DNA from 2 places in the Anaerolentibacter hominis genome. Region 1 is predicted to be linked to the other one. Evidence: riboswitches for the same ligand, from Rfam matches in the RefSeq annotation. Region 1 holds a riboswitch; the other holds the start of a gene.
The links. A riboswitch is a leader RNA that binds a small molecule or an ion and turns the genes downstream of it on or off. The one in region 1 is predicted to bind cobalamin.

Region 1 (5,975 bases):
TGACGGCACGAACATGATTGTTGACCGGACACCGGAGGGGGAGGCGGTTATCCAGCGTACCTTCGTGGATATTACCGAGCGGAAGCGGCTGCAGCAGCAGCTGGAACGAGAACAGGAAATGTATCGGGTGGCAATGGAGGCCAGTTCCGACGTGATGTTTGAATATCTGATTGATTCGGACACCTTTATCAGCTATGAACCCAGGCACGGATCGGGTGTGATCAGGAGAGAACTTGCTGATTACAGCCGGCAGCTGGCCTATGGTCATATCGTTTATCCGGAGGATGTGCCGGCCGTGATTGACAACATCTGCAACGGCCGCGCCGAGATGTTCGAGGTACGGAAGATGATACCCGACGGCCGGGAGGGAGAATATCAGTGGCATCAGGTAAACAGCCGTCTCATTGAGAAGGATGGGAGGCCCTTCCGTGTGGTTGGAACCATCCGGAATATACACAGAATGAAAGAGACCCTGTCGGAGAATAACGAGAGGCTCCATTTAAGCCAGTCAGCCCTTCAGGCCATAAGCGGAGTTTACATGAGCATCTTCTATGTGAACCTGACAAAGGATCAATATTATGCTGTGCGTCTGCCTCAGGCATATGATGTCCTGTCATTTCCGCGTACCGGAAGTTTTACAGGGGATCTGTGCAGCGGGCTGCTGCCAAATGTGCGGGAGGAGGACCGTCTCCGGGTGTCCCGTGTCTGCACAGGAGAATTCCTGATACAAAGTCTGCCGTTAATCAGCGGACATGTGGAGGTGGAGTTTCGTCTGAATGATAAGGGGCGGGCACCCTCTCCCTGGCTGCGTCTGGAGGTTCATCCGGTTTCGGCGGATAATGCGGATATCAAAACGGTTATTCTTACTCTGCGCAATGTCAGTATGGAGAAACAGAAGGAACTGGAACGGCTGGAGGAAGAAAAGGCGGCCAAGCATGCATTGGAAGAAGCATACGAGGGGGCGAGGAGAGCAAACGAAGCAAAATCAGATTTCCTGTCCAGAATGAGCCATGATATCCGCACGCCTATGAATGCTATCCTGGGAATGACTGCCATTGCAGAGCATCAGATGGATAACCGGGAAAGGATGAAGGACTGTCTTTCCAAGATTCGGGTTTCAGGCAATCATCTTCTGGGATTGATTAATGAAGTGCTGGATATGTCTAAAATCGAATCCGGAACGGTGGGACTCTGCGAGGATTCTTTCCTTCTCAGCGAGATGATGGATGATGTGATACAGATTATCCGGCCGGATGCCGACGCCCGGAGTCTGCGGCTTTCGCTACGCTCGGATATTACCGATGACGCGGTACGGGGAGATGTCATGCGGATGCAGCAGATTCTGCTGAATCTGCTGTCTAATGCAGTAAAATATACGGAGCCGGGAGGTTCTATTTCCCTGAGAGCACAGGAGCGGTCATCCGGCAGAAATGCAATCGGCTGCTATGAGTTTATTGTGGAGGACAATGGAATCGGCATGTCGCCTGAATTCCTCACCAAGCTCTTCTCTCCATTTGAGAGGGCGGACGATTCCAGAGTAAGCAGAGTGCAGGGGACGGGCCTTGGTATGGCGATCACCCGCAACCTGGTTCAGATGATGAACGGTACAATTCGGGTAGAGAGCCGGCTTGATGAAGGCACCCGCTTTACGGTAACTGTGTTTCTGAAACTGGAGGAACGGAAAGAAGCCAGAGCGGAGAGCACAAGACAGAGCAGCCGTAAGCCGTTTACGCCCGGAACCCGGGTCCTTATGGCGGAAGATAATGATATAAACCGGGAGATTGCACAAGAGCTGTTAAAGATGATGGGGCTGGAGACAGCCTGTGCGGTTAATGGGAAAGAAGCGGTGGACCTGTTTGCCGCCGATCCGCCGGGAACCTATTCCCTTATCCTGATGGATATACAGATGCCGGTTATGGACGGATATGAAGCAGCGGCAGCAATCCGGAGCATGGGGAAGGAAGGCGGGAGGCGGGATGCCCTGACGATTCCGATTGTAGCTCTGACAGCAAATGACTTTGCTGACGATGCCTACAGAGCCGTGCAGGCCGGGATGAATGAACATGTGTCAAAACCCCTTGATGTGGAACGGCTTACGAGTGTTCTGCATCGCTGGCTGGATCGGAATCAGAACTAGCGGTTCGCTTTCTTGAATTGACTTCAAGGCCCGGACCGTGTAGAATGTAAAATAATGTAGATTTCAGCAGATAAATCGGATAAGGTTCCCCGGAGCAGAAAAACTCCGGGATGAAAAGGGAAGCCAGGTGTAAATCCTGCGCGGTACCGCCGCTGTAATGGCTGAGTCAGGGCAAGATGCCACTGTCTGTTAAGATGGGAAGGCTGCCTGGGACGAAGAGGCCAGAGCCAGAAGACCTGCCTTATTCGCATAGCCCTTCCATTTCACAGGAGGGCAGCTTACGCGGCCAACGGAACTTTGGCAGATGTAATCGGGACAGCACAGGAGCTGTTTTGTTTTCATACCCTTTTCCGTAGGAAAAGGGTTTTCTTTTTTTGGAGAAACACGGTGCAGGGAGTGGACTGCTGCGGAGCGGCATTTATCGGACGGATCATATTGAATGAATAAAAAAGGCGGAAACAGAGATGAAAAAAGGGACTTTTTATGGTATCGGAGTGGGGCCGGGAGATCCGGAACTGCTTACGCTCAAGGCGGTTTTAGTTATGAAAAGATGCAGGGTAATTGCAGCGCCGAAGACGGCGGGAGAAAATATGACGGCGCTGGAGATTGCAAAGGCGTCAGTGGACTTATCGGATAAAGTTATTTTGCCTCTGCCTTTTCTGATGACGTCTGATTTAAAGAAGGCGGAGGAGGGACACCGAAGCGCAGCTGAGGCGGTGCTGGCTTATCTGAGAGAGGGGCAGGATGTAGCCATGCTCACTCTTGGGGATGTATCGGTCTATTCTACCTATGGATATCTGGCGGAATATGTGGAAGCGGAGGGGTATCCGATTGAAATGATTCCGGGTGTCACAAGCTTTTGCGCGGCGGCGGCCGCTCTCAAAATAAGCCTGACCAGGAAGGATAAGCCGGTTCACATTATACCGGTGGGATACGGGAATCCGGAGGAGACACTGCGGCTTGCGGGAACGCATGTGCTGATGAAGGCGGGGAGGAAACTTCCGGAAGTAAGGGAGATGCTTTCGCATATGGGGCTGAATGAACAGGCCGGTATGGTGGTCAACTGCGGTCTTCCCGGCGAAAAGGTATACGGCAGTATAGACGAAGCCGGGGATGAGAACGGATATTTTGCTACGATTATTGTCAGAAAATGATATGTGAAGAGGGAGAAAGAAAAATGAAATGTAATTCCAGAAAATTGCCAGTTATACTCTGCCTGCTCCTGGGGATGATCCTGCTTGGAGGCTGCAGTCCGAAGGAGGAGAGTACCGGGGCAGCTGCGTATACCTTTACCGACAGTTTGGGAAATGAGGTAGTTATAAAAGAAACGCCGGAACGGACCGTGGCTTTGATGGGGAGCTTTGCAGAGACCTGGCTGCTCTCCGGAGGAACACTCGCTGCTGTGACGGACGACGCCTACAGTGAGAGAAACCTGGATCTGCCGGAGGATACCGTACGCCTTGGACGGTTTCAGGAACCCGATCTTGAGGCGGTGCTTGGACTGAATCCGGATTTTGTCTTACTCTCCGCCGATACCGAAGGACATGTAAAGCTGGCCGGGACATTAAAATCAGCGGGTATCCCGGCGGCATATTTTCGGGTGGATACTTTTGACGACTACCTGGCTATGCTGAAGATATGCACAGATATCACCGGAAGAGAGGATCTTTATAAAGAGAACGGTACAAAGATTCAGGCTGAAATAGATGAGGTAATCTCCTCGGTTCAGGGGAAGGAGGCTCCACGGGTACTCTATATGCGCGCCTATTCTACCGGGGTGAAGGCAAAGGGGGAGGACAGCCTTACGGGAGCCATGCTGGACGATCTGGGCGCGGTTAATATTGTAAATGAGAACGGCGCTTCCCTGCTGGAAAATCTGCAGATGGAGTCTATCATAGCGGCTGATCCCGACTTTATTTTAGTCACAACAATGGGATCAGATACGGAGAAAGCGCTGGAAATGGTTCGAACCACGATGGAGGAAAACCCGGCCTGGGGGTCCTTGACTGCTGTAAAGGAAGGGCATTATCTTGTTCTTCCCAAAGAGCTGTTCCACTACAAACCGAACGCGAGATGGGGAGAAAGTTATGAAATGCTTGCAGAAATTCTCTATGGCAAAGAGCCGGATACAAAGCCATAAGGGTGTTGTTTACATACTTTTAACAGTGCTCCTCACACTTGCCGTCCTGTGCAGCTTAAGCTTTGGCTCCACCGATGCAGGACTTGGAGATCTGTTCTCCTTACTGGCTGGCCAGGGGGGAAGGAGCGGGGATATTATCCTGTACGTGAGGCTTCCCAGGACACTGGGCGCGCTGCTGACCGGGACCGCTATGGCTGTCTCGGGCGTGATTATACAGGGAGTTCTGGCCAATCCGCTGGCCGGCCCTAACCTGATCGGAGTGAACGCCGGTGCCGGACTTGCGGCGATTCTGTGCAGTGCACTGCTTCCGTCCATGCATACAGCTGTGCCGGCCGCCGCATTCGGCGGGGCGCTGGCTGCCAGCCTTCTGGTGTTCTTTTTGGCCAGAAAGACCGGGGCTTCCCGTATCACACTGGTACTGGCCGGTGTTGCCATCAGCGGTATCTTAAGCGCGGTGATCGACACTGTAGCGACGATCAATCCCGATGCGCTTGTGGGAGCCAATGCCTTTATGGTGGGCGGTTTGTCCGGCGTTATGTCAAAAGACCTGATTCTGCCGGGTATTCTTATCCTAGCTGCGGCTGCTGGGGCCTGGCTTTTAAGCTATGAGCTGGACTTATTGTCTCTGGGGGATGAGGTGGCCTCATCTCTGGGGCTTCCGGTCAGGCGGTACCGGTTTTTGCTTCTGAGTGTGGCCTCTATGCTGGCAGGTTCGGCGGTAAGCTTCGCAGGGCTGATCGGATTTGTGGGATTGATTGTTCCCCATGCGGCACGTTTCTTTGTGGGGGAGGAGAATAAAAGGCTGATTCCGGCGGCGGCGCTGCTAGGCGCACTGATGGTTGTAGTATGTGACCTTCTGGCCAGAATTTTATTTGCTCCTTTTGAACTGCCGGTAGGAATCCTGCTGTCCCTGCTTGGAGGGCCGTTTTTTCTGTGGCTTTTAATCCGGCAGAGAGGAGGACGGATGCATGATTGAATTAAGACATATTACGGCTGGTTACGGCGGGGAAATGATCCTGTCGGATCTTTCTCTGTCCTGTCCTGACGGACAGGTGACGGTGCTCTGCGGGCCGAACGGCTGCGGGAAAAGTACGGTGATAAAGGTTGTGTCCCGGTTTCTGGAGCCTGCACACGGGGAAGTGCTTTTAGACGGAAAGAATGTGAGAAATATAGGCGTGCGGGAATTTGCCCAGTCGGCGGCGGTGATGCCGCAGATGCGCGGCAGCGCCAATATAACCGCGCACAGCCTTGTGCTCCACGGGAGGTTTCCCTATCTTGGCTACCCCAGACGCTACAGCAGGACGGATAAAAAAATAGTAAGAGAGGCGATGGAGCGGACCGGCACCTGGGAATTTGCCTCAAAACCAGTCTCTTCCCTCTCCGGAGGTGAGCGGCAGAAGGTATATCTGGCTATGTGCCTGGCCCAGGATACCAGGGTACTGCTTCTGGATGAACCTACTACATATCTGGACATCGAATACCAGCTGGAGCTGATGCAGCTGATCCGGCAGCTGGCGGGGGAGAACAGAACCGTTCTGATGGTGCTCCACGATCTGAATCTGGCTATGACATGCGCAGATCAGATGATCGTGATGGAAAAGGGGCAGATCCGCCTGTCGGGAAAACCGGAGGAAATATATGAGAGCGGCGTGATTGAGCGGGTGTTTCATGTGAAAGCAGAGCAGGTGCGGACGCCGG
Region 2 (5,975 bases), 110 kb from region 1:
TGCAGAACCATGACGATAGTCAGAGAAAGAGAGCGGTTTAGATGACGTATCATCTGTAAAACTTCCAATTGATAGCAGATATCCAGATATGTGGTAGGTTCATCCAGAAGTAAAATCCTGGGAGTCTGGGCGATGGCCATGGTAATCCATGCCATCTGGCCTTCCCCGCCCGACAAAGTGGAAACTGAGCGGTCCCGGAACTGATCCATGCCGGTCTGCTTAAGTGCCTCGTCTACAGCCGCAAAATCAGCCGGTTTCAGCTGCCCGCCAACCCCCGTATAAGGGTATCTGCCAAACTGTACTAGCTGCTCTACCGTCATATCAGGAGGAACCTGTTTGTGCTGGGGAAGAATAGCCAGCTGTTTGGCCAGCTCTTTTCCGGGATAGGCGGACAGTGGTTTTCCAAAAAACTGTATGGTACCGCTGTCGGGCTTTTGCAGCCGGGCCAGTATTTTTAAAAGTGTACTTTTTCCGCAGCCATTGGCACCCACAATTGTCACAATTTCGCCCTGTTCCGCGGAAAATGAGATATCATTAAGAATTGGCGTTCCGTCAATAGAATAATAAATATGTTCTGCCTGTATCACATCTGATACCCTCCCTTCCGACGAAGCAGGTATAGAAAAAAAGGAGCTCCTAAAGCGGCTATCATAATTCCTACATTCATTTCCTCAGGCCGGATCACAATTCTGGCCAGCCAGTCGCAGCAGATGATGAGGGAGGCGCCATTGATGGCGGAAGCGGGCAGGAGATACCGGTAATCCGATCCCACCAGCATTCTGGTAATGTGGGGTACGCACAGACCGACAAATGCAATCTGACCTACAACGCTGATTGCGCTTCCGGCAAGCAGGGAGCTGATCACAATAAAAAGAAGCCGGGTGCGTTCCACATTCAGGCCCAGTCCGGTTGCAACTTCATCCCCCATGGAAAGAAGGTTCAGACGATTGGTAAGACACATGACCAGGATAAGACCCGCCAGCGCATAGGGAAGGATAAGCATAAAATGATTCCAGGTTCTGGCATTTAAACTGCCGACGGAGAAACCGATCATTCCCTGGATTGCATCGGGATGAAGAACAGAAACCACACTGTAAAAGGCATTTAGTATACTGGAGACGGCCACTCCGGATAAAATAAAGCGGACCGGCGCAACCCCATTCTTCCAGGCGAGAAAATAGACCAGCATGGTGGTGACAAAGGCTCCCAGAATGGACGCTGCCGGCGTCAGATAATGGGCAGAGGGAAAATAGACAAACAACAGCAGGGTGACAAGAGCGGCGCCATTTGTTACACCTAAAATGGAAGGAGAAGCCATTGGATTTCTGGTGATGCCCTGCATGACAGCCCCGGACAGCCCCAGACACATACCGGCCAGACCGCCGACTAATGTGCGGGGAAGCCGCACATTAGCCAGAATGATATGATTAACTCCTTCTGATTCCCGAAATAAATCATGAAAAATTTCCGGCAGTGAATACTCTACCGCACCCATTGCAATGCTGAGAAAAAGACCGATCATCAGTATGAGGCAGCAGATTCCGATTCGTGCCAGGCGATGCTTATGGGTAAGAAGGGCCTTGCCCTCCGGGTCTTTTTTAATCATGTTTACATCCTCTAATTAGCAAAGGCATCGGGATAAAGAATCCTGGCAAGATACTCATAAGCCTCTCCATACCTGACATTAGCCTTGTACAGGAATAAGTCGGATGGGAGATGATGATAACGGTCTTCTTTCACTGCGGTCAATGCAAACCAGAGTGGATTTGACTCATAGATTCCGGTGGCGGTCTCCGCACTGCCGTCACCGGAACCTCCCCGTGACAGGACAAACTGCGGGTCCAGCTTAAGAAGCTGCTCCATGCTGATTACAAAATTTTTATCTTCCCCGCGTTCATCCTGGAATGCGACGTTGACCGTGTTCAGATCTTCCAGAAGGCTGCCCAGAAAACCACTGTTTTTCAGTGCATAGATACCATTTGTAGCATGGGGAAGCAGCATAACGATCTGAGCCGGCGTCTGTTTTGCACAGATTGCGCGGACTTCGTTCACCTGGGCAATAGTTTCGGCCGCCCATTTTTTATAGAGATCGGAGCGATCTGTTAAAATGGAGTAGAGCTCCAGCGTTTCCAGAAACCCTTCAAAATTTTCATAATCATAAAGAAGATATTCTACGCCGGCATCCTTTAAGGCTGCAGCCATGTCCTGTCCATCTTTGGACGGTGATCCGAGAATAACCAGGTCCGGATTTTCTGCGAGAACGGCCTCCAGGGAGACGGTGGAGGAACCGCCGATGACTTTTACCGATTTAGCGTCCTCGTTTCGCAGGGCACAGAGCTCTTCGTCTACACGGGCAACCGCTGTACCGCCGCAGTCAAACCATAGATCGTGCCAGTTGTTGGACAGAGTTACAACCCGCTGCGGTTTTATGGTCAGAGAAACCTCCGAGCCGGCGGCATCTGTAAAAGTCACTTTACCGTCGCTTACTTTGAATTTGTCACTGTGGGGAATTGGTGCATCTGAATCGGAATGGGGAGTTGTCTGGGACGAATCCTTAGATTCAGCCCCATCTGAGGACGCCGGAATATCAGTCCCGGATACATCGTTCTGATCACCCGCAGTTTTATCCGAACTGCATCCGGTCAGAAGCACACCCAAGGTTAAGATGACTGCCAGCATAAGAAAATAGAATTTTTTCTGTTTCATTTGTAAAGACTCCTTTCAAAAGTAAAAAGTATAGTCTTCACACAAAAAGCGCCTGTTAATACAAAAAGAGGCACATGGCGCGGCGGCTCCCCTGCATACTGCAGACAGGAAACCGCGCGGTAATGAACCTCCCATTATGTAAAACGAGCATCAAAAAAAGCCAGATGACACAGGCATTTATTTTAATGGCTGCCTTCTGTGGGAAGCAAATCCATTAATTCTGTAAGCAGGTCTTCTGACTTATCGTGTATCGCCGGCCGCGCCTTCTCGCTTTCGCAATGGCATAGTGCGGCGGGCACCCGAAATACAGCAACCCGATTGTTCAGGATTCCCACCTGATTCCCTATTATCCCAACCCTGCGGATGGGCACTTACAAAAAATTTGGTAGATTTCATTATAAGTGGTATACTATAAAAAGTCAATTTCTGTAAGAAACATAAACTGTGCAGCACAAATTGCAGGATTTATGCAGTTTATAACGGAATTAAATCAGTCTTTCTTCCTATTATAAAAAAGAGAGTCAGCCGGATCTGATAGAAATTCGGCTCAGATTTGAAATAGCGGGAGAGAAGAGAACGTCGAAGTAAAAGCAGTACAAAATACCGGGAAAGATCGGCTTGTACAAAGTGCACAAAAAAGAAATGAAAAGTTTGTGAAACTTTGAGAAAAATTTTTGGAAGGAAATTGAAAAGAAATCCTTGCCAATCCCGGAATTTTCCTATATAATAACAAATGTTGTGACATTGATAGCGTAGAAGCGTGAGGTTGCTGCGTAAAATTCGGGTAATACGCGGTATTTTGGCGCAGGTTTTCCGTGGAGCGAATGTCAAGTTATGTAAACTGGCGACAAGTCACTGTACCTAGTTGAATATTCTGCCTTTGGGCAGAAAACGTGTGTAGCACTCATATTCTGAGTGTCATCTATGGAGTTCTGGTATGTGTTTAAACAGGATACACACGGATACGTGTACAGTCACCGCTTGTCGTACTGCAAAAGTGCGAAAAGGAGGCGACTTTTTTTATGGCAAGTCAAGTAATGAGAATTACACTGAAGGCGTATGATCATCAGTTAGTTGATCAGTCAGCTGCAAAAATCATTGAAACTGTAAAAAAGACAGGATCTAAGGTGAGCGGACCGGTGCCGCTGCCGACTAAGAAAGAGGTTGTTACAATTCTTAGAGCTGTGCATAAGTACAAAGATTCCAGAGAGCAGTTTGAACAGCGGACACACAAGAGACTGATTGATATCATCACACCAGGTCAGAAAACGGTTGATGCATTATCCAGACTGGAAATGCCGGCCGGCGTTTACATCGATATTAAGATGAAAACAAAATAATAACAAAAACATAGCAAGTAATCCTTAGGGTTTATTATATAGAGTCCAAGAGCTCGATGAGAGACCAAGCACTCGGGTAGACCATCTAGGATGAGCGTTAGACCTTATGCGAATGTTTCGGTGCCAAATACGGCATCGGAAAGCTCGCTTTCGAGATGCCGTATTTGGCACCGAAAGAAGCGGCGAAGCCGCGGACACCGAGAAACGATAGTTTCGCAGGTGTACATGAGCATAAAAAGTGCAGGCGTGACGAAGTCACGGCCATCGAGGAACGATAGTTCCGAGATGAGCCTGCGGATGTAGAAGCGGCGAAGCCGCGGACACCGAGAAACGATAGTTTCGCAGGTGTACATGAGCACAAGCTTAAGCATACCAGGTAACGCTCCGCTGTAGATTAACAGGAGGTGCAGATTCATAATGAAGAAAGCGATTTTAGCAACAAAAGTCGGAATGACTCAAATCTTCAATGATGATGGAGTTTTAACTCCGGTAACAGTGCTGCAGGCTGGTCCTTGTGTCGTAACACAGGTTAAGACAGCTGAGAACGACGGTTACAGTGCAGTACAGGTTGGTTTTGGCGATGCCAAAGACAAGATCATCACAAAGGACGTAACCGGCAAAAAGACAGTCAGAAACATTCACGGTGTAAAGAAAGCGCAGAAAGGTCTGTTTGATAAGGCAGGCATCGCTTCCAAAAAACATCTGAAAGAATTCCGGTTTGACAACGCAGAAGAGTATGCAGTTGGTCAGGAGATCAAAGCAGACATCTTCGCAGAAGGCGATAAAGTAGATGCTACTGCAAAGTCAAAGGGTAAAGGATTCCAGGGCGCAATCAAACGTCACGGACAGTCCCGCGGACCTATGGCTCACGGTTCCAAATTCCACAGACATGCAGGTTCCAATGGCGCAGCTTCTGATCCGAGCAAGGTGTTCAAAGGCAAAAAAATGCCTGGACATATGGGCGCGGTAAAAGTAACGATTCAGAATCTGGAAGTTGTAAGAATCGATGCAGAAAACAATTTGATCCTGGTAAAGGGCGCGGTTCCAGGCCCCAGGAAATCTATCGTTATGCTGAAGGAATCTGTAAAAGCAATGTAGTGCTTTTAAGAAAGGAGGAACATATTAATGGCAAACGTATCTGTTTACAATATGGAAGGCAAAGCAGTTGATACGATCGAGTTGAATGACGCTGTCTTTGCTGCAAACGTTAACGAACATTTGGTTCATATGGCTGTTGTTTTACAGCTTGCAAATAAACGCCAGGGAACACAGAGCGCAAAAACTCGTTCCGAAGTAAGCGGCGGCGGAAGAAAACCCTGGAGACAGAAAGGTACCGGTCATGCTAGACAGGGATCAACCAGAGCTCCCCAGTGGAAAGGCGGCGGTGTAGTATTTGCTCCGAAGCCAAGAGATTATTCCTTTAAGATGAATAAGAAAGAAAAAGCGGCTGCGATCCGTTCCGCTTTGACATCCAGAGTAAATGAAGAGAAAATTTATGTAATGGATGAATTGAAATTTGACGAGATCAAAACAAAGAAAATGGCATCAGTCCTTTCCGGGCTGAATATCAATAAGGCGCTGGTTGTAATTGCGGATAAAGATGATGTAGTTCTCTGCTCTGCAAAAAACATCCCGGCTGTAAGAGCAATCACAAGCAATTCCGTAAATGTATATGACATTCTCAAATATGAGAACCTGGTAATTACAAAAGACGCAGTTGCTAAACTTGAGGAGGTGTACGCATAATGGCAGATTTAAAATATTATGACGTGATTCTCGCTCCGATCGTAACTGAGAAGAGTATGAATGCTATGAGCGAAAAGAAGTATACTTTCTCCGTTCATCCGGATGCAACAAAAAACCAGATTAAAGAGGCTGTTGAGAAAATGTTTGCCGGCACGAAGGTTGCCAGCGTAAATACCATGAATC

Region 2: another riboswitch for cobalamin. It lies ahead of ABCW47_RS03745 (ABC transporter substrate-binding protein); the one in region 1 lies ahead of cobI (precorrin-2 C(20)-methyltransferase).

Annotation. Positions count from the first base shown of each region.
Region 1 covers NZ_JAWDIX010000001.1:729,337-735,311, forward strand. The annotation lists gene ABCW47_RS03205 (ATP-binding protein) at 1-2,137, shown strand, start outside; cobalamin riboswitch at 2,203-2,395, shown strand; gene cobI (precorrin-2 C(20)-methyltransferase) at 2,602-3,291, shown strand; gene ABCW47_RS03215 (ABC transporter substrate-binding protein) at 3,315-4,277, shown strand; gene ABCW47_RS03220 (FecCD family ABC transporter permease) at 4,225-5,253, shown strand; gene ABCW47_RS03225 (ABC transporter ATP-binding protein) at 5,246-5,975, shown strand, end outside.
Region 2 covers NZ_JAWDIX010000001.1:839,523-845,497, forward strand. The annotation lists gene ABCW47_RS03735 (ABC transporter ATP-binding protein) at 1-587, opposite strand, end outside; gene ABCW47_RS03740 (FecCD family ABC transporter permease) at 584-1,606, opposite strand; gene ABCW47_RS03745 (ABC transporter substrate-binding protein) at 1,618-2,706, opposite strand; cobalamin riboswitch at 2,915-3,096, opposite strand; gene rpsJ (30S ribosomal protein S10) at 3,729-4,046, shown strand; gene rplC (50S ribosomal protein L3) at 4,464-5,144, shown strand; gene rplD (50S ribosomal protein L4) at 5,172-5,792, shown strand; gene rplW (50S ribosomal protein L23) at 5,792-5,975, shown strand, end outside.